DNA from 3 places in the Pseudomonas sp. GW821-FHT11G12 genome. Region 3 is predicted to be linked to each of the others. Evidence: predicted binding sites of a transcription regulator. Region 3 holds the regulator's gene; each other region holds the start of a gene.
What was found. Region 3 encodes FliA, which starts transcription of late flagellar genes. Its sites were predicted from a motif close to CTAAAGTTTNNNNNNNNNNNGCCGNTAA; they were not measured.

Region 1 (7,099 bases), on a different contig from region 3:
TCCACGATCTTCAGCGAATCCGGCAGTTGTTCGGCGAACCCCACTCCTCTCAATAACCCACGGGATAGACGTGTTGTGAAAGCCATTATTCTGGCTGCCGGACGTGGCAGTCGCATGAAAAGCCTCACGGATGAGCGGCCCAAGTGCCTGGTCGAGTTGCGGGGCAAACCCCTGCTCGAATGGCAGTTGGAGTCCCTGCGCGCGGCCGGTATCAGTGAAATCGCCGTGGTCACCGGCTATAAGCGTGAGTTGCTGGCCGACCGTGGCCTGATCGAGTTTCACAACCCGCGCTGGGCGGACACCAACATGGTGTCGTCACTGGCCTGCGCCGAATCGTGGCTGCAGGGGCAGCCGTGCCTCGTGAGTTATTCCGATATTTTCTACAGCCCGGCGGCCGTTCAGTCGTTGATGGCCAACACGGCATCACTGGCGGTGACCTATGACCCCAACTGGCTGGAACTGTGGACGCAACGTTTCGGCGACCCGTTACTGGATGCCGAAACGTTCCGCCTGACCGACGCCGGCACGCTGGCGGAAATCGGCAACAAGCCGCAATCGGTGGACGAAGTTCAGGGCCAATACATGGGACTGCTGCGCTTCACCCCCGAGGGCTGGGCAGAGGTCGTTCGGCTACGAGCCGAACTGACCCCGGAACAACGCGACAAGATGCACATGACCAACACGCTGCAGCGCGTCATCGATGCTGGCCGGGTTCCCGTCGAAGCCGTTGCTTACACGGGAGAATGGGGAGAGGTCGACTCCAGCGAAGACCTCTGCGCGTACCAGTAAGCGGATACGCCCTCTCAGCGGAAGCGGTCGACCTCTTGGCGCAGGTCGGCCGCCAGGCTTTCCAGCTCCTTCGCCGTAATGGCCAGGTTCGACACCACCTCGCGCTGCTCGCTGTTGGCCATCGCGATGCTCTGCAGATTGCTGCTCAACAACGTCGCGGTGCTGCTCTGCTCCTGAGTCGCGGTGGTGATCGCCGCGAACTGCTGACCCGCCGAACGACTCTGCTCATCGATCCGCGCCAGCGCCGACGCGACGTTGGCATTGCGCGACAGGCCTTCCTGCATCAGCACGTTGCCCTGCTCCATGGTGCTGATGGCGTTGCCGGTTTCCTGCTGAATGCTGTGGATCATCCCGGAGATTTCGTCCGTCGCCTGACGCGTGCGCGACGCCAGATTGCGCACTTCGTCAGCCACCACAGCAAAGCCGCGACCCTGTTCACCGGCACGGGCCGCTTCAATCGCAGCGTTGAGTGCCAGCAGGTTGGTCTGTTCGGCAATCGAGGTGATCACGCTGACGATGCCGCCGATTTCCTGGGAGCGCTGACCGAGCGTGTTGATTACAGTCGCCGTGGTGTTCAGCGCACCGGCAATCTGTTCCAGCGAGGACGACGCTTCTTCCATGGAGCTGCGACCGATCTGGGTCTGCTGGGCATTTTCCTGGGCCAGACGCTGGGTGTTGCCCATGTTGTCGGCAATGTTCAGCGAGGTGGCGGAGAACTCTTCAACCGCACCCGCCATGCTGGTGATCTCGCCGGACTGCTGCTCCATGCCTTCATACGCGCCGCCGGACAAACCGGACAGCGCCTGCGCACGGCTGTTGACCTCTTCCGAAGCGCGGCGGATGTGCTCGACCATGGTCGACAGCGCCTGGCTCATCTGGTTGAAGGCACGGGCCAACTGACCGATTTCATCGTTGCTCGAAACGTTCAGGCGCACGCTCAGATCGCCGGCACCCAGGGCTTCCGCCTGACGCACCAGATCACCCAGTGGTTGCAGTTTGCTGCGCAGCAGCCACACCGCCGAACCGACCGCAATCAGCATCGCCAGCAGGCTGCCGATGGCCAACTGGATGCCAACGCTCCAGGTCACTTCGCGGATCTCGGATTTCGGCATGCTCGCCACCACAGACCATGGTCCACCCTCGAACGGTACGGCGATGCTGTAGAAGTCTTCGGACTTGTCGCTCCAGAACCGGCCCTTGCCCGGCGTCTTCGCCAGACCGTTGACCACCGGCACCGCTTGATCCGGCGCCTGCACGCCCGCTGGCGCAACCAGCCATTTATTCTGTTCGTCCAGCAGCGCCAGGGAGCCGCTCTGGCCGATGCGGAAACGCTTGAGGTTGTCGAACTGGGCGTTTTGCGCGTCGGTGTAATCGAAGCCGACGAACAATACCGCGATCACCTTGCCGCTGCTGTCACGCACCGGGGTGTACTGAGTCATGTAGGAGCGATCAAACAGCAGCGCACGGCCGACGTAGCCCTGGCCCGCCATCAACTTTGCGTAGGCCGGGTGAGCGTGATCGAGCAAGGTGCCGATGGCGCGGGTGCCATCCTGTTTGGTCAGCGAGGTGCTGACCCGCACGAAGTCTTCGCCGCTGCGCACGAACAGCGTGGCAACGCCCGCCGTCATCTGCTTGAACTCGTCGACTTCCTTGAAGTTGTTGTTCAACACTTCGCTGCCCAGGTGCAGGCCCGGGGTCTGGGTGCCCGCCACACTGACCGGCTCGCTCGGGTGAATGCTCAGGCCAGCGCTGAAGCGCTTCTCGAACAACCCGCTCAGGCGCTGGGTGCTTTCACGCAGCGTGCCGTGGAAGGTGCTCAACTGGTCGGCGAGCAGACGTGCCTCGCTGGCCAGGTGTTCTTCACGGGTGGCGAGGTTGGCGGTGTCCAGCGAACGCAGGGCGAACACCGTACTGCCACTGATGACAACCGCCAGTATCACGGCGAGCGCGAGGCCCAGCTGCGAGGCGATCCGGGCGCGAGGTTGAGACATGGACAGCTCCTGGCCGAGTCTGCGGATCCTCCCTGATCGCGGCTCGGAAAATTCTAATAATGGGGGTGAAGCCTGGAACCGGCACGACGGTCCCACTTGCACGTATTCGGCGGTAAAACCGAATACTTGAGTACTCAGCGGGGTTATGGCCGAAGGCCGGCATTGTGGCGGCTCGAACGTTTCAGCTCAAGCGCGTGACCGGCGGCAGCACCATGGCGTGGACTTCGCCTTGCAGGAAGTCGCTGAGCCGGCGCAAACGTTCACCTCCCGGACGGGTCTTTGGCCACACCAGGTAATAATTCAGCCCGCTGGCAACCGCCGTCGGCCACGGCAGACTCAAACGCCCTTGCGCGACATCTTCGGCCACCATCAGCAAATCGCCCATCGACACGCCATACCCCCGGGCCGCCGCGATCATCCCCAGTTCCAGGGTATCGAACACTTGCCCGCCCTTGAGCGATACCTGATCCGACAGTCCCATGTGCTCCAGCCAACTGCGCCAGTCGCGGCGATCCGGCGTCGGGTGCAGCAATTCGGCGCTGGCCAGTCGCATCACATCCCAGGGCTGGTCGTGCAAAAGACTCGGGGCGCCGACCGGAATCAGCTCTTCCGGGAACAGCAGGCTGGCCTCCCAGTCCGGCGGAAAATGCCCGTCGCTCAGCAGCACCGCGCAATCGAAAGGTTCGTTGTTGAAGTCCACCGAATCCACGTCCATCCAGGCACTGGTCAGTTGCACTTCATTGCCCGGCTGCAAATGGCGGAAGCGACTGAGCCGCGCCAGCAACCAGCGCATGGTCAGGGTCGACGGGGCCTTCATGCGCAGGATGTCATCTTCGGCGCGTAAGGTATTGCAGGCTCGCTCCAGCGCGGCGAACCCCTCGCGGATGCCCGGCAGCAGCAAGCGCGCCGATTCGGTCAGTTGCAAATTGCGTCCGCTGCGATGGAACAGCCGACAGGCGAAGTGCTCTTCGAGCGTGCGGATATGCCGGCTGACCGCACTCTGAGTGATCGACAGTTCTTCGGCAGCGCGAGTGAACGAACTGTGGCGTGCCGCCGCTTCGAATGCGCGCAGGGCATACAAGGGTGGAAGGCGACGGGACATGTACAGCGCTCCAATGGCGGGATTGCGCCAACTTAGCAGAATTGCTCCTGGATGAGTTTTAATCATGCCACCCATCCTTTTTATCCCTTTGTGCAAGCCGCGCCAAACCCTGAGAATCGACGGTCTCTTGCTCCCTCTTTATACGGATGTGAACACCATGCAGCGTCCTGTGCGTACCGAACTCTGGGCCATCCTGCGGCTGGCGGGGCCGTTGATTGCCTCGCAGTTGGCACACATGCTGATGGTGCTGACCGACACCCTGATGATGGCCCGCCTCAGCCCCGAAGCGCTGGCCGGTGGCGGTCTGGGCGCCGCGAGCTATTCGTTCGTGTCGATCTTCTGCATCGGCGTGATCGCGGCGGTCGGCACCCTGGTGGCAATCCGTCAGGGCGCCGGCGACATCATTGGCGCCGCCAAGCTGACCCAGGCCGGGTTGTGGCTGGCGTGGCTGATGGCGCTCGGTGCCGGGCTGCTGCTGTGGAATCTGAAACCGGTGCTGTTGCTGTTCGGCCAGACCGAGACCAACGTCAACGCGGCCGGACAGTTTCTGATCGCGCTGCCGTTTGCCCTGCCCGGCTACCTGAGTTTCATGGCCCTGCGCGGTTTCACCAGCGCCATCGGCCGGGCGACGCCGGTGATGGTCATCAGCCTCGCCGGCACCGTGGCCAACTTCCTGCTCAATTACGCGTTGATCACCGGCATGTTCGGCCTGCCGAAACTGGGGCTGACGGGGATCGGTCTGGTTACCGCGATTGTGGCCAACTGCATGGCGCTGGGGCTGGCGTGGCATATCCGTCGGCATCCGGCCTACGACGCTTACCCGCTACGCGAGGGCCTGTCGCGGCCGAACCGGCAGTACCTGAAAGAATTGTGGCGCCTGGGCCTGCCGATTGGCGGCACCTACGCGGTGGAAGTCGGGCTGTTCGCCTTCGCGGCGCTGTGCATGGGCACCATGGGCAGCACCCAACTGGCGGCGCACCAGATTGCCCTGCAAATCGTCTCGGTGGCGTTCATGGTGCCGGCGGGAATGTCCTACGCGATCACCATGCGCGTCGGCCAGCATTACGGCGCCGGGCAATTGAACGATGCGCGAATGTCCGGGCGAGTCGGAATCGTCTTCGGTGCAGTGGTGATGCTGGGGTTTGCGATGGTGTTCTGGCTGTTGCCGAACCAGTTGGTCGGTTTGTTCCTCGACCATAACGACCCGGCGTTTGCCGAGGTGATTCGGCTGGCCGTGAGCCTGCTGGCGGTGGCGGCGTGGTTCGAGCTGTTCGACGGCACGCAGACCATTGCCATGGGTTGTATTCGTGGGCTGAAGGATGCCAAAACCACGTTTCTGGTCGGACTCGGTTGCTACTGGCTGATCGGCGCGCCGGCGGCGTGGCTGATGGCGTTCCATCTGCATTGGGGGCCAACTGGCGTCTGGTGGGGACTGGCGCTGGGGCTGGCCTGCGCGGCGATCAGCCTGACGCTGGCGTTCGAATGGAAGATGAAGCGGATGATTCGTCTGGAGCCCGCACCCTCGAAGCCGTTCGCCGTCGCCCAGCCTGAATAGGTGTTTCCCTGTGGGAGCAGGCTTGCTCCCACAGGGTTCTGTGGTTAAACCACGATTTCCAGCGGTGGCTGCTGACTCGCATCGAAGGTCAGGTATTCAACCAGCTCCGCCAGCGGCAACGGCTTGCTGATCAGATACCCCTGCACCTGATCGCAGCCGAACCCGCGCAGCAATTCCATCTGCTCCGGGGTTTCCACCCCTTCGGCCACCACTTCCAGGTGCAGATTGTGCGCGAGATTGATCATCGCGTGCACCAGTTTGCGGTTCTCTTCGCGCTGTTCCATGCCGCCGACGAAGCTCTTGTCGATCTTCAGCAAGGTGATCGGCAGGCTGTTGAGGTGCACGAAAGACGAGAATCCGGTGCCGAAATCATCCAGCGAGAAGCGCACGCCAAGGCGGCCAAGGGCGTCCATGGTCTGTTTGACCAGGTCGCTGCGGCGCATCACGGCGGTTTCGGTGAGTTCGAATTCCAGCCACTGCGCCTCGACACCGCGCTCGGCGATCAGACGACTGAGCGTCGGCAGCAACTGGCTGTCCTGGAACTGGCGGAACGACAGGTTGATCGCCATGTGCAGCGCCGGCAATCCGCGTTCGCGCAAGGCCTGCATGTCACGCAGAGCCCGGGAAATCACCCAGTAACCCAGCGGCACGATCAGACCGCTCTGCTCGGCCAGCGGCACGAATTCGCTCGGCGGCAGCAGGCCGCGCTCACTGTGACGCCAGCGCACCAGCGCTTCGAGGCCGACAATCTGGCCGTCCTGCATGTTCAGACGCGGCTGGTAATGCAGCTCCAGCTCATCGCGACGCAAGGCCCGGCGCAGCTCGCTTTCGAGGTCGGCTATGCTTCGCGCATTGCGGTTGATCCGCTCGTTGAAGATGTGAAAGGTGCAGCCTTGCGTGCTCTTCGCCTGTTGCATGGCGATGTGTGCGTGCCACATCAACGGATCGGCGCCGCCCTGGGCGCGGGCATGGGCGATACCGAGGCTGGAGCCGATCAGCAGGCTTTCGCCATCGACCCAGTAAGGTTCGGCCAAGGCTTCGGTGATGCGTTCGGCCATCCATTCAGCCCGTTGCGGGGCGCGGCGGGTGTCGATCAGCAAGGCGAATTCGTCGCTGCCCAGGCGCGCCAGTTGATCGCCGGCCTCCAGCTGGCTTTTCAGCCGTGCGACGACTTGCAGGATCAGGCGGTCGCCGGCCTGATGGCCGAGGGCGTCGTTGGCGTGACGAAAGTTGTCGAGATCGAGGTGCCCGAGGGCCAGGCCGCGACCGTCGTTTTCGGCCAGCCGAGCCGTGAGCAGAGTCTGGAAACCCTGACGGTTGGCGATGCCGGTCAAGGGATCCTGTTCGGCCAGGCGTTGCAGGGTGTTTTCCAGCACGCCGCGTTCGCGCACATGGCGCAGGCAACGGCGAAGCATGCCGGCATCGAGGGCATCGAACACCAGCCAGTCACTGACGCCATCGGGTGCGGTCGCCGGCTCGTGCTCCAGCAGCAACACCGTCGGCAGGTTGCACCGGCCGGGCGCCGGCTGCAAAGCAGGAACGGTCAACAACACCGCATGGCGGTTGTCTTCGAACAGACTGCTGACCGACTCCCAGTTCGGCGCGCTGATCAGCACCGCCGCACTCCCCAACGGAGCCAGACACTCGCGCAATAACGCTGTC
Region 2 (7,099 bases), on a different contig from region 3:
TATCCGGCGCTGGGGGTTGAAGCGATCAAGCAAGTGCCGAACTCCAGCCGCGGGGCCGGGCTGAGTGCCTACGCGGTGTTTTTCGATCTGGCGCTGGCGATTGCCGGGCCGTTGATGGGCGCGGTGGCGTTGAATCTGGGGTATTCGTGGATTTTCCTGATCGTAGCGCTGCTGTCCGTGACCGGACTGGCGTTGACGTTGTGGCTCAAGCGTCGGGCGATGGCCTGAGCCTTTACTGATCCGCCGTCTGCATCCCGGCCCGATCCGGTTTGCCCAGCGCATGGGAGAAGAACCGCCCGGCCTCGGAAATCAGGTTGCGGTGAATGTCTTCACGATCTACGCCGTCAGCATCAGTGCACAGGGCCGGCATCGCGCGGATCTGCTCTTCATTGCACGGCGCCATGAACACGAAGTGCCCTGCCCCGGCCAGTAACTTGAAGTCCGGCGCAGTCGGCAGTTTGCGCGCCAGGGCGGCGGCGTTCTTGTCGAAGGCCACCAGTTTGTCGCCGTCGCCGCTGTACAGCAGCACCGGCACATGCACGTCGGCCAGGGTGTGACGACCAAACTTGAGGCTCAGCGGCGCCATCAGCAGCAACGCATGCACGCGCGGATCGGCCACCGGCTGCAAGTCATCGCGATCAACGATCAGTTCGCCCTGAGTGTTGCAGGCGTCGCGGTCGTCCGGACGTTCCTGGCAGTAACGGCGCAGGCGATCCAGGTCAGGCTGCGCGCCGGAAAGAATCAACGCGGTCTCGCCCCCCGCCGAATAACCGATCACGCCGACCTGATCGGCGTTCACGAACGGTGCAAGCATGCGGTCGCCGAGGGTGGCGGTAATGGCTTCGGAAATCTGGATCGGGCGCCCATAGAGGTTGCTCAAGGTACCGAGGCGGCTGTGATCCTTGGAGTTGTCGCCGGGATGAATCACCGCGACCACCACAAAGCCCTTGCGGGCCAGCGACGTGGCGAGGTCGTGTAGCGCCAGTGGCGTGCCGGTATTGCCGTGGGACAGCATCAGCATCGGAAAGCGGCCGAGGGCGACCTTGGTGTCTTCGCCGGCTTCGACCGAGTAACCCTCGAGCAGGCTCATGTGTTCGCGGTCGGTGGAGGGGTAGAACGCGATGGCGCGCATCGGTTGCAGGTCGAGCGGGTCGAGGAACGTCATCTCGTGATAACCGACGCTCCAGCGCGGGTGCTGGCCGGGGGCTGCGTGCACTGAATTCAGGCTGCCGAGCAGGCAAATCAGTAACGTTGCACAAAGACGCATCATGGGATGCCCCACCCTGTTGTTACTCAATCGAAAGATCCGTTGTGTTACGACGCCCGAAACTCCGAGGTTCGGTGATCCGGCGCGGCGTTGCACTCAGACGTTGATCATCAGACTGCATAACCCGGGCCAGATTATGTAACAGTCGGAAACAAAAAACTCCGTATCTGGCCCTTGCAGAACCAGAATACAGAGTTTTTTGGGTATTGCCTGAACGAGAGCTGTTCTTTACGCAAGCCTTACGCAGCGGCGAACAGTTGCTCGCTGATACGGGTGTGAGCCGCGCTCATGGCATTGTTGCGAACTTCTTCGCCGTAGGCCAGGCCTTCGGCACGGACGATTTCGATGTCGGTGATGCCGAGGAAGCCGAACACCAGTTTCAGGTAGTCTTCGTGAGCAACGCCCGAAGCCTGACCGGCGTGAATGCCGCCCGAGGTGGAGACGATCACGACTTTCTTGCCACCGCACAGGCCTTCAGGGCCGGCTTCGGTGTAGCGGAAGGTCTGGCCGGCGACGGCGATGCGGTCGATCCAGGCCTTGAGCTGGGTTGGAACGGTGAAGTTGTACATCGGCGCGGCAACGACGATGGCGTCAGCGGCGATGAATTCGGCCAGGGTGGTGGCGCTCAGCTCGGCTTCGTGCTGTTGTGCGGCGTTGCGCAGTTCAGCGGTGGTGCCGGCGGCGACCAGAGTGGTCGACGAAAAGTGGCTGATGGCGTCTGCAGCCAGGTCGCGATAGGTCACGACAGCAGCTGGCTCAGCGGCTTGCCAGGCTTTGACGACTTCGGTGCTCAGCTGACGGGAAGCGGAGTTGTCGCCCAGAATGCTCGAATCGATGTGCAGCAGTTTCATTTGGAATCTCCTGGAAAGAATCGCCGGTGGCGACGGAATGGAGACAATCCTACCTACGAAACCAATAGCTGATTAGACGGCAACAATGCGATAGTTTGTCCCACTGATAGAACAGTCGGATTTCCCCATGCAAGACCTCAACGATCTCTACTATTTTGCCAAAGTGGTCGAGGCCGGCGGATTTGCCGCTGCCGGCCGTTTGCTGGGCATTCCCAAGTCGCGACTCTCGCGGCGGATCGCCGAACTGGAAGAACGCCTCGGCGCGCGCTTGCTGCAACGCACCACCCGCCAACTGAAGCTGACTGCGGTTGGCGAGCGCTATTTGCGTCATTGTCAGGCGATGCTGCTGGAAGCGGAAATGGCTGATGAGACGGTGGCCAGTATGTCCAGCGAGCCCCGTGGACGTCTGCGGGTTTCGAGCCCGACGGGGCTTGCCCATGAAATGCTGCCGATGGTGATCAGCAACTTCCTGGGCAAGTACCCGCAGGTGCAACTGGAAGTCACCCTGATCAATCGCCGGGTCGATCTGATCACCGAAGGCATCGACGTGGCCCTGCGCGTGCGCGAGCACGGCACCGAAGAGCCGATGCTGGTCACCCGCCGTTTGCGCCAGGCGCAAATGGTGGTCGTGGCAAGCCCATCTTTTATAGAGGGTCTGGAAATCAATCACCCGCAGGATCTGAAAAACCTGCCGGTGCTGGGCGCACTGGAAGCCGATCGCATGGTGCATGTGCGCCTGCTCGATCAGCACGGCAAGAGTTGCGATCTGGCGCTGGAGGCCCGGCTGGGGATCGACGATTTTATCGTGCGCAAGGCCTGCGTGCTGGCCGGCCAGGGTTTCACCCTGCTGCCGATGATGTATTGCGAAGCGGAACTGAACAACGGCACGCTGGTGCAGTTGCTGCCGGAATGGTCATTGCCCGGCGGCTGGTTGCAAGCGGTGTATCCGCACCGGCGAGGAGTGATGCCGGCGGTGCGTGCCTGGATCGATCATCTGGTTGAGTCGTTTAATGCCTGTGGAGAGCGATTGTTATGAAACAAGGAAAGTTGAGCGAAGCGGACGTCGCGGATTTTTGCCTGGCATTGCCCGGCGCTCAAGAAGACTACAAATGGGGCGGCGTGCGGGTGTTTTCGATTGCCGGTAACAAGATGTTCGCCCTGCAGGGGCTGCGCGGTGAGTCGCTGGCGTTCAAGGTCGACAAGGATCTGTTTCTCGGTCATTGCGACCGGCCGGGCATTCACCCGGCGCCGTATCTGGCACGGGCGCAGTGGATCATCATGCACCCGCCCTACCCTTTGGGCGCCGAGGAACTGCGAGGGTTGCTGCAACGTTCCCACCAGTTGGTGGTGAGCAAGCTGCCGAAGAAAACCCAGGTGGGTTTGCTGCTGTAGCCCTAACCCAGCGCCAACAGGTTCGAGCCGAGGAACAACTGATCGATCCAGAACACCTGGTGCAGCGCGACAATCACCCAGAACAGAATCTGAAACGACACCTTGCGCGTCTTGTGCCGGAATACTTGCTGGGCGATCAACGCACCCGGCCAGCCGCCCGCCAGTTCCACGGCGTGCAGGACGTTCTCCGGGGTGCGCCAGGCCTCGGCGCGGGCCTTGCGCTTGTCGGCCCAGTACAGGAAAAACGCCAGCACGCTGACAATTCCGTAGGCCGTCAGCGGTACCAGTGAAATTCCGCGCAGCCACATCGACAGCGAGCCGAACATTGGCAATGCGCAGACGATCAGCAACACCACCAGCTTCAACTTCAGATGCTGAATGTTGCCGCCGGACGGGCCGCGATCCGGACGGCGTGCGCGGGAATCACTCATGCCTTGGCCGCCGCCCAGTCCACCCAGCCGAATTGCCAGGTCGCCAGAATCAACAGGCCGAAAACGATCCGGTACCAGGCGAATGCCGCGTAGCTGTGGCTGGCGATGAACTTCAGCAAGCCGCGAACAGCGATCATGGCGAAAACGAACGCCGTGACAAAACCGATGGCAAACACCGGGAAGTCCGCCGGCACGAACAGCTGGCGGTACTTGTAGCCCGAGTACACGGCCGCACCGACCATGGTCGGCATCGCCAGGAAAAACGAGAACTCGGTGGCGGTCTTGCGTGACAGGCCGAACAACAGGCCGCCGATGATGGTCGAGCCGGAGCGCGAGGTGCCCGGGATCATCGCCAGGCATTGGGCAAAGCCGACCTTCAGTGCATCTTTCCAGGTGATCTCGTCCACGGTTTCGGCGTGCACTTCATGCTGCCGACGCTCGGCCCACAACATGATGATGCCGCCCACCACCAGCGCCGTCGCCACGGTGACCGGGTTGAACAGGTACTTGTGAATCAGATCGGCAAAGATCACGCCCAGCACCACGGCGGGCAGGAAGGCGATCAGCAGGTTGGCGGTAAAGCGTCGCGCACTCGGCTGAGTCGGCAAACCGATGACCACGTCGAGAATCTTGCGGCGAAACTCCCAGACCACCGCGAGAATCGCGCCGAGCTGGATGATGATGTTGAACGCCATGGCGCGTTCGCCACCGAAGTTCAGCAGGTCGGCGACAATGATCTGGTGTCCGGTACTGGAAATGGGCAAAAACTCCGTCAGCCCTTCTACAACTCCAAGAATCAGTGCCTGCAAGGCGGTCCAAAGATCCATCAATCCCCCAAAGAGCGATGCTCAGCGGCATGCCCCGATAGTATTTTTTTACGTTCACTGCGTTCAGCGTAGCTGTTTGTTGCTGTACCGATTCCGCGCGCAAAGGATCCACACGAAACAGTCAAAATTCCGTGAAATGGCAACTTGGGTTCAGGTTTTCACGCGCGGGGCCGAAATCCTATCAGACAAGCCGTAATAGCGCTGCCGCGTTCTACGACTTGGGTCGCGTATGCCCGGCCATGGAAACGTGGTTGGATGCTGGCGGTGATTTATTACAAGAAAAAGAAATCGGAGTGACAGCGTTATGAACAGCTTGCGCAGTGTGTCGATCAGCCGACGCTTGTGGCTCATCTTGATTGTGGCGGTGGTCATGCTGCTGACCCTGGGCCTGTTGATGCTCAAGCAGATCCACGATGACCTGTATCACGCCAAGGCCCAGAAAACCCAGCATGTGGTGCAGACCGCCAGCGGTTTGCTGACCTATTACCAGGGCCTGGAAGCGGCCGGAACCCTGACCCGCGACGCCGCCCAGAAGCAGGCACTGACCGCGATTCGCGGCCTGCGCTACGACCAGAACGATTACTTCTGGATCAACGACCTCACGCCCGTGATGGTCATGCACCCGACCAATCCCAAGCTTGAAGGCCAGAACCTCTCGGCGATCCGCGATCCGGACGGTTTTGCGGTGTTCAACGAAATGGTTGCCATCGCCAAATCCAAGGGCGCCGGCATGGTCGACTACCGTTGGCCGAAACCCGGTGCCAGTGAACCGGTGGCCAAGACCTCCTACGTGAAACTGTTCGAGCCATGGGGCTGGGTACTGGGTTCCGGCGTGTACGTCGACGATGTACAGGCCGAGTTTCAGGGCCAGGTCATCAAGGCTTCCGTCGTCGGCCTGGTGATCGCACTGATCATGGGCGTGCTGGTGATCCTGATTGCCCGCAGCATCGTCCGCCCGTTGCAGGAAACCGTGAACGCCATGGCCAACATCGCCAGCGGCGAAAGCGACCTGACCCGCAGCCTCGACATCCACGGTCAGGACGAAGTCACGCAGTTGGCGCATCACTTCAATGCCTTCACCGCCAAGCTGCGCCGGGTGATCGGCGATTTGCAGGTGTCGGCCAGTGCGCTGGGCCAGTCCTCCACTGAACTGGGCAATGACGCAAGTCAGGCCCAGCAGCGCAGCCAGCAACAGTCGCAGCAGATGGAACTGGTGGCGACCGCCATCAACGAAGTCACTTACGGCGTGCAGGATGTGGCGAAGAACGCCGAGCATGCCGCCAACGAAATGCGTGATGCCGAGGCGCAGGCGCAACAGGGCCAGATCAACATCGACGGCAGCCTGCAACAGATCGACAAACTGTCCGGCACCATCGATCAGGCGGTCGAAGTCATTCGTACTTTGGCGACCGAAAGCACGCAGATCGGCAGCGTTCTGGAGGTAATCCGCTCGATTGCCGAACAGACCAACCTGCTGGCGCTCAATGCCGCCATCGAAGCCGCCCGTGCCGGCGAACAGGGGCGTGGTTTTGCGGTGGTGGCCGATGAGGTCCGCCTGCTGGCGCAACGCACGCAGAACTCCACGGCGGAAATCCAGTCGATGATCGAGCGTCTGCAAAACCATTCCGAAGCCGCCGTGAAAGTGATCGGTGACAGCAGCAAGGCTTCACAACTGACCATCGAGCAGGCCGGACTGGCCGGTGCGAGCCTGAATGCCATCGGCCAGGCGCTGCGCAACCTCAACGGCCTGAACGCTTCGATCGCTAGTGCGACCCTGCAACAGGCGCACGTGGTCGAGGACATCAACCAGAACGTCACCCAGGCCGCCGGCCTGTCCCACAGCACCGCAATGGCCGCTGAGCAGTCGAGTGCCGCCAGTGTGCGGCTGGGCCAGTTGAGCGAGCAGTTGAACGGATTGCTGCGCCAGTTCCGCGTCTGACGTTGTTGCCCTGTGGGAGGCTCACTCCCACAGGTTTTTGGGTACAATCCGCCCCCTCTTTTACTCCCTCCAAGGATCTTGCATGTCCGGGCTCGAACTGTTTGCCGCCGCCCTCGGTGTGATCGCCGTCTGGCTGACGGTCAAACAGAATCCCTGGTGCTGGCCGATCGGGCTGGTCATGGTGCTGCTCTACAGTTGGGTCTTCTTCGAGGTGAAGCTGTATTCGGACATGTTGCTGCAGGTGGTTTACGCCGCCCTGCAAGTCTACGGCTGGTGGCAATGGACCCGGGCCGGGACGATGCATGACGGCCGTCAGGTCAGCCGGCTCGACACGCCTTCAATCCTCAAAGGGCTGGCCATCGGCAGCGTCGGCAGTCTGCTGCTGGGCGCCG
Region 3 (7,099 bases):
GAACACGTGCCGGTGCGCGACATCCGCAGCATTGCCGAAGCCATCGCCAACAATGCCGCCAAGAGTCAAGATACCGCCGCTTTGGTGGCCGCTGTGCGGGTCGGCGTTTCTCGCGCCATCGTCCAAAGCATTGTAGGGACTGAGTCGGAGCTGCCAGTTATCACGCTGGAGCCAAGGTTGGAACAAATATTGCTCAATAGTCTGCAGAAGGCAGGACAAGGCTCGGAAGAGGGCGTTCTGCTGGAGCCAAGCATGGCCGAGAAGCTGCAGCGTTCGCTCATCGAAGCGGCGCAGCGTCAGGAAATGCAAGGTCAGCCGGTGATCCTGTTGGTAGCAGGCCCGGTTCGCGCGATGCTCTCGCGCTTTGGCCGCCTGGCAGTCCCTGGACTGCATGTGCTGGCCTACCAGGAAATTCCGGACAACAAGCAAGTGACCATCGTTGCGACAGTAGGGCCCAACGGCTGAGGTAGTGGTTTATGCAAGTTAAGCGTTTTTTCGCCGCCGATATGCGTCAGGCCATGAAGCTGGTTCGTGATGAGCTGGGCGCTGATGCCGCCATCATTGGCAACCGCCGCATTGCCGGCGGCGTCGAGCTGACGGCGGCGCTGGATTACAAATTGTCGGCGCTGGCGCCACGGGTTCCGAACATGGAACTCGAAGACGAGCTGCGCAAGACCCAGTCGCGCATCGTCACCGCCCAGGCCGAGTTGAGCATGCGTGGTGAGGCCGACGGCAACACCAATCGCCAGTTGTTCTCCGGTCTGCCATTGACCGCCGGCCTGCCGCTGACGGCTGCCGAGCCTCTGACAGAACCGACTTACGCTGCTCCGGCGCGTCCAGCTCCGGCACCTGCGCCGGCTGCCGCTGGCGTTGATCCGCGTGCGCTGGATTCGATGCGTTTCGAACTCAACAGTCTGCGCGAGCTGATGGAAGTGCAGCTCGGCACTCTGGCCTGGAATCAGCTGCAAGGCAGCCGTCCGGCTCAGGCGAACCTTTATCGTCGTCTGCAACGCATCGGCTTGTCCGGCCCGTTGTCCCGCGACCTGCTGGTGCTGACCAGCGATATCGAAGAACCTCGTCAGGCCTGGCGCATGTTGCTGGCGCACCTGGCGCGGATGATCGCCACCCCGGAAGTCGAGCCGCTGGAAGAGGGCGGGATCATTGCCATGGTCGGTCCTGCCGGCATGGGCAAGACCACCACCCTGGCCAAACTGGCCGCCCGTTACGTGCTCAAGTACGGCGCGCAGAACATTGCGCTGGTGAGCATGGACAGCTTCCGCATCGGTGCTCAGGAACAGTTGAAAACCCTGGGCCGGATCCTCAATGTGTCGGTGACCCACGTCGACCCGGGCCAGTCCCTGGTGCAGGCGCTGGATCCACTGCTGCGCAAACGCGTGGTGCTGATCGATACCGCCGGCCTGCAGGCCAGCGATCCGGCACTGCGCATGCAGCTGGAAAGCCTGGCCGGTCGTGGCATTCGGTCGAAAAATTATCTGGTACTGGCAACCACCAGCCAGAAACAGGTTCTAACCGCCGCTTATCACAGTTACAAGCGTTGCGGGCTCGCCGGGTGCATCCTGACTAAACTGGATGAGACGGCCAGCCTTGGCGAAGTGCTGAGCCTGGCGATCAGTCATGAACTGCCGGTCGCCTACCTGACCGACGGCCCACGGATTCCGGATGATCTGCATCTGCCGCGCCGTCATCAATTGGTCAGCCGCGCCGTCAGTGTGCAAATGCAGGAAGAACCCAGCGAAGAAGCCATGGCTGACATGTTCGCTGATATCTACCACAGTCCCACCAAGCAGGTTGGCTGAGGTAATGAACAGTTTTTGTACCTACATCGATGGTCTGCCATGCATTGTTCCGGTTGTGAACGCGCAGCCAGTAATGTGGCCTCCGTCTATGCAAGACAAGGTAAAGAAATAACATGGGCAGCATGCATCCCGTACAGGTGATCGCGGTGACCGGCGGCAAAGGTGGCGTCGGCAAGACTAACGTGTCAGTGAACTTGTCCCTGGCGCTGGCAGAGCTTGGCCGTCGGGTCATGCTGCTGGACGCCGACCTGGGTCTGGCGAACGTCGACGTTCTGCTGGGCCTCACGCCCAAACGTACCCTGGCCGATGTGATCGAGGGCCGCTGCGAGCTGCGCGACGTGCTGTTGCAAGGCCCCGGCGGGATCCGCATCGTGCCGGCCGCTTCCGGCACGCAGAGCATGGTTCACCTGAGCCCGGCCCAGCATGCCGGTCTGATTCAGGCGTTCAGCGACATCGGCGACAATCTCGACGTACTGGTGATCGACACCGCTGCGGGTATTGGTGACTCGGTAGTCAGTTTTGTTCGCGCTGCGCAAGAAGTGTTGCTGGTGGTCTGCGACGAGCCGACCTCGATCACCGACGCCTACGCGCTGATCAAACTGCTCAACCGCGATTACGGCATGAACCGCTTCCGCGTCCTGGCCAACATGGCCCAGAGCCCGCAGGAAGGTCGCAATCTGTTCGCCAAGTTGACCAAGGTCACGGATCGCTTCCTCGACGTCGCCCTACAATACGTCGGTGCGGTGCCTTACGACGAAAGCGTGCGCAAGGCGGTGCAGAAGCAGCGTGCGGTCTATGAAGCCTTCCCGCGTTCCAAGTGCGCACTGGCGTTCAAGGCGATCGCGCAAAAGGTCGACACCTGGCCGCTGCCCGCCAATCCGCGCGGCCACCTCGAATTTTTCGTCGAGCGCCTCGTGCAGCAAACGGCAGGACCTGTGCTATGACCGCCAGCGGTATGAATTTCTACAAGAAGTCGGCACGTGACGCGCAGTACGAGCTGATCGAGCGTTACGCGCCACTGGTCAAACGCATTGCTTACCACTTGCTGGCGCGATTGCCGGCCAGTGTGCAGGTCGAAGACCTGATCCAGGCCGGGATGATCGGCCTGCTCGAAGTCTCGACCAAATACGACGCCAGCAAAGGCGCCAGTTTCGAAACGTACGCGGGCATCCGGATCCGCGGCGCCATGCTCGATGAAGTACGCAAGGGGGACTGGGCACCGCGCTCGGTTCACCGCAACACCCGTATGGTCAGCGACGCGATTCGCTCGATTGAAGCTAAAACCGGCCGTGACGCTAAAGATCACGAGGTTGCGGCCGAACTCCAATTGAGTCTCGACGATTACTACGGGATTTTGAACGACACCCTGGGCAGCCGACTGTTCAGTTTCGACGACCTGTTGCAGGACGGCGAACACGAAGGGCTGCACGAGGATGGCGCAAGTGCTCATCTTGAGCCGTCGCGCGATCTGGAAGATGAGCGCTTCCAGGCTGCGTTGGCGGACGCGATTGCCAATTTGCCGGAGCGTGAGCGACTGGTGTTGGCGCTGTACTACGACGAAGAGCTGAACCTCAAGGAAATCGGTGAAGTCCTTGGCGTCAGTGAATCGCGGGTCAGCCAGTTACACAGCCAGTGCGCGGCCCGCTTGCGGGGGCGTTTGGGGGAGTGGCGAGCGCGCTGAAGGCAGTGTGGGGACGCTGCGAACGAGGCTGGTGCGGTGGTGAACGGCACCGGTCTTGCTCTGTTGTGCTCCAGACAGTCATCGAGTGCTTTGCCGGATTGATTGAAATGGCGCGTCCAGGTGCTGGGCGCGTTTAAGACTGCTTGGAGGTCGAATTGAACAAAGACATGAAAATCCTCATCGTTGATGACTTCTCAACGATGCGGCGGATCATCAAGAACCTGTTGCGTGACCTTGGGTTCACCAACACCGTTGAAGCCGACGATGGCACCACTGCCATTCCGGTGCTCAACAGCGGCAGCATCGACTTTCTGGTGACCGACTGGAACATGCCTGGCATGACCGGTATCGACCTGCTGCGTCACGTGCGCGCCGATGAAAAACTCAAGCACCTGCCAGTGCTGATGGTGACCGCTGAAGCCAAGCGCGAGCAGATCATCGAAGCGGCCCAGGCCGGCGTTAACGGCTACGTGGTCAAACCTTTCACGGCTCAGGCGCTGAAAGAAAAAATCGAGAAGATTTTCGAACGCATCGGCTGATGACGCGCGGGGGAGCTATGGAGCATAACGAATCTTCACAGGGCGACTTCGAGTCGACTCTGAAAAAACACGCGGTCGAACTGGTCGAAAGCCTTGAAAAAGGCAGGTTCGGCGACGCTGTGCAACTGATCCATGAGCTCAATCAGACCCGTGACCGTGGCCTGTACCAGGAAGTGGGCAAGCTCACGCGCGAACTGCACAGTGCAATCGTCAACTTCCAGATCGACCCGCATATGCCGCAGGCCGAGGAAGTATCGCAGATCACTGATGCGACCGAGCGTCTGGGCTATGTGGTCAAGCTGACTGAAGCGGCGGCCAACCGCACCATGGACCTGGTGGAAAGCGCCACGCCGGTGGTCAATGGCCTGGCTGACGAAGCCCAGGCGTTGAGTGCCGACTGGGGACGTTTCATGCGCCGTGAAGTCGGGGCTGAAGAGTTCCGCGAGCTGGCGCGTCGGGTCGACGGTTTTCTGGCACGCAGCAGCGCGGACAACCGCGCGGTGTCGAGCAACCTCAACGACATTCTGCTGGCCCAGGATTACCAGGACCTCACAGGTCAGGTGATCAAGCGCGTGACCCAGTTGGTCACCGAAGTCGAAAGCAATCTGCTCAAACTCGTGCTCATGGCCAGTCAGGTGGACCGCTTTGCGGGCATCGAACATGACCGTGCGGCGATGCTCGCTGAAAAAGATCCACAAAAACATCTCTCGCAGGGTGAAGGTCCGCAGATTCATGCCGATAAACGAGAAGACGTTGTGTCCGGTCAGGACGATGTGGACGATTTGTTATCCAGCCTTGGATTCTAGAGTTTTGGAATTATAGGTTTTTTGGGTTTTTAGACCTGTAGGAGCACCCCCTAATGAGCTTCGGCGCCGATGAAGAGATCCTTCAGGATTTCCTGGTTGAGGCCGGCGAGATTCTTGAGCAACTGTCCGAACAACTGGTCGAGCTGGAAAGCCGTCCGGATGACGCAGATCTGCTCAACGCAATTTTTCGCGGTTTCCACACTGTAAAAGGGGGCGCCGGCTTCCTTCAGCTCAATGAGCTGGTGGAGTGCTGTCACATCGCCGAAAACGTGTTCGACATCCTGCGCAAGGGTGAGCGTCGCGTAGATGCAGAACTGATGGACGTGGTGCTCGAAGCGCTGGACGCGGTGAACAGCATGTTCAGCGAAGTCCGCGATCGCAGCCCGATTACTGCCGCAACCCCGGAACTGCTGGCCGCCCTGGCGCGTCTGGCTGAACCGCAATCGGCGGATGAAGCCCCGGCTTCGCCTGTTGCCGAGATGATCGAAGAACTGGTCGTCGAAGGCGATTCGGGCGATATCACCGATAACGAATTTGAACAGTTGCTGGACTCGCTGAACGCCGTCAAGGCCGAAGCTGAAGCCCCGGCGGCTGCCGCTGCGCCTGCTTCCGATGAGGCAGCCAGTGATGAAATCACCGACGCCGAATTCGAGTCGCTGCTCGACCAGTTGCACGGCAAGGGCCAGTTCGCGGCCGACGCCGTGGCACCGACAGCCGCTGCACCGGCTGCTCCGGCGGCGGGCGACAGCTCCGACATCACCGACGACGAATTCGAAGCCTTGCTCGATCAGTTGCACGGCAAGGGCAACTTTGCCGTCGATGCGCTGGAATCGGCGATTGCGTCGGTGCCTGCATCTGCTGCTCCGGCAGCGGCTGCGGCCGGTAGCGATCTGATCAGCGACCATGAGTTCGAATCGCTGCTCGACGATCTGCATGGCAAAGGCAAGTTCACTGACGTCGCCACCGGTGCCGTGGTGACGGCCGGCAATGCTTCTGCTGTTGCAGCACCTGCCGCCAAGGCCCCGGCCGCTGCGGCAAAACCTGCTGCAAAAGCGCCTGAGCCTAAAGCCGAACCGGCCAAGCCAGCCGCCGCTGCTGCACCGGCTCCGGCCCGTGCGCCGGCGACTCCGCCACCGGAAAAACCGGCGAGCGAAGCCGAAACCACCGTTCGTGTGGACACCGCACGTCTCGACGAAATCATGAACATGGTCGGCGAGCTGGTACTGGTGCGTAACCGTCTGGTGCGCCTGGGCCTGAACAGCGGCGACGAATCGATGCAGAAGGCCGTGTCGAACCTCGACGTGGTCACCGCCGACTTGCAGACCGCGGTAATGAAGACCCGGATGCAGCCGATCAAGAAAGTCTTCGGCCGCTTCCCGCGTCTGGTTCGCGATCTGGCGCGTCAGCTCAAGAAAGAGATCAACCTGGAACTGGTGGGCGAAGAGACCGACCTCGACAAGAACCTCGTCGAGGCTCTGGCCGACCCGCTGGTCCACTTGGTGCGCAACGCGGTCGACCACGGTATCGAGTCGCCGGAAGAGCGCGAAGCCTCGGGCAAGGCCCGTGGCGGCAAGGTGATCCTGGCCGCCGAGCAGGAAGGCGACCATATCCTGCTGTCGATTTCCGATGACGGCAAAGGCATGGACCCGAACGTCCTGCGTGCCATCGCCGTGAAACGCGGTGTGATGGACAAGGATGCCGCCGATCGCCTGAGCGACACCGAGTGCTACAACCTGATTTTCGCCCCGGGTTTCTCGACCAAGACCGAGATCTCCGACGTGTCCGGCCGTGGTGTCGGCATGGACGTGGTGAAGACCAAGATTTCCCAGCTCAACGGTTCGATCAACATCTACTCGACCAAGGGCGCCGGCTCGAAAATCGTCATCAAGGTGCCGCTGACGCTCGCGATCATGCCGACCCTGATGGTGATGCTCGGCAACCAGGCGTTCGCGTTCCCGCTGGTGAACGTCAACGAAATCTTCCACCTCGACCTGTCGACCACCAACGTGGTGGACGGCCAGGAAGTGGTGATCGTGCGGGACAAGGCGCTGCCATTGTTCTACCTCAAGCGCTGGCTGGTCAGCTCCGCGGCTCACGAAGAGCAGCGTGAAGGCCATGTGGTGATCCTTTCGGTGGGCACTCAGCGGATCGGCTTCGTCGTCGATCAACTGGTCGGCCAGGAAGAAGTGGTCATCAAGCCATTGGGCAAAATGCTGCAGGGAACCCCGGGCATGTCCGGCGCCACCATTACCGGTG

Region 1: a site for FliA is predicted at 2,884-2,911, ahead of AC1RR7_RS09340 (methyl-accepting chemotaxis protein). Genes of this name have one in related genera too.
Region 2: a site for FliA is predicted at 4,918-4,945, ahead of AC1RR7_RS06345 (methyl-accepting chemotaxis protein). Genes of this name have one in related genera too.

The regions. Positions count from the first base shown of each region.
Region 1 is NZ_JBXARH010000002.1:355,179-362,277, reverse strand. It holds gene AC1RR7_RS09350 (gamma-glutamyl-gamma-aminobutyrate hydrolase family protein) at 1-56, shown strand, start outside; gene AC1RR7_RS09345 (phosphocholine cytidylyltransferase family protein) at 76-789, shown strand; gene AC1RR7_RS09340 (methyl-accepting chemotaxis protein) at 804-2,780, opposite strand; gene AC1RR7_RS09335 (LysR substrate-binding domain-containing protein) at 2,962-3,882, opposite strand; gene AC1RR7_RS09330 (NorM family multidrug efflux MATE transporter) at 4,040-5,437, shown strand; gene AC1RR7_RS09325 (putative bifunctional diguanylate cyclase/phosphodiesterase) at 5,482-7,099, opposite strand, start outside.
Region 2 is NZ_JBXARH010000001.1:1,424,576-1,431,674, forward strand. It holds gene AC1RR7_RS06310 (MFS transporter) at 1-228, shown strand, start outside; gene AC1RR7_RS06315 (alpha/beta hydrolase family protein) at 233-1,270, opposite strand; gene AC1RR7_RS06320 (FMN-dependent NADH-azoreductase) at 1,507-2,118, opposite strand; gene AC1RR7_RS06325 (LysR substrate-binding domain-containing protein) at 2,246-3,154, shown strand; gene AC1RR7_RS06330 (MmcQ/YjbR family DNA-binding protein) at 3,151-3,510, shown strand; gene AC1RR7_RS06335 (DUF1294 domain-containing protein) at 3,513-3,941, opposite strand; gene AC1RR7_RS06340 (undecaprenyl-diphosphate phosphatase) at 3,938-4,768, opposite strand; gene AC1RR7_RS06345 (methyl-accepting chemotaxis protein) at 5,073-6,707, shown strand; gene pnuC (nicotinamide riboside transporter PnuC) at 6,790-7,099, shown strand, end outside.
Region 3 is NZ_JBXARH010000012.1:107,188-114,286, forward strand. It holds gene flhA (flagellar biosynthesis protein FlhA) at 1-465, shown strand, start outside; gene flhF (flagellar biosynthesis GTPase FlhF) at 477-1,817, shown strand; gene fleN (flagellar synthesis regulator FleN) at 1,931-2,761, shown strand; gene fliA (RNA polymerase sigma factor FliA) at 2,758-3,498, shown strand; gene AC1RR7_RS27905 (chemotaxis response regulator CheY) at 3,666-4,037, shown strand; gene AC1RR7_RS27910 (protein phosphatase CheZ) at 4,055-4,843, shown strand; gene AC1RR7_RS27915 (chemotaxis protein CheA) at 4,897-7,099, shown strand, end outside.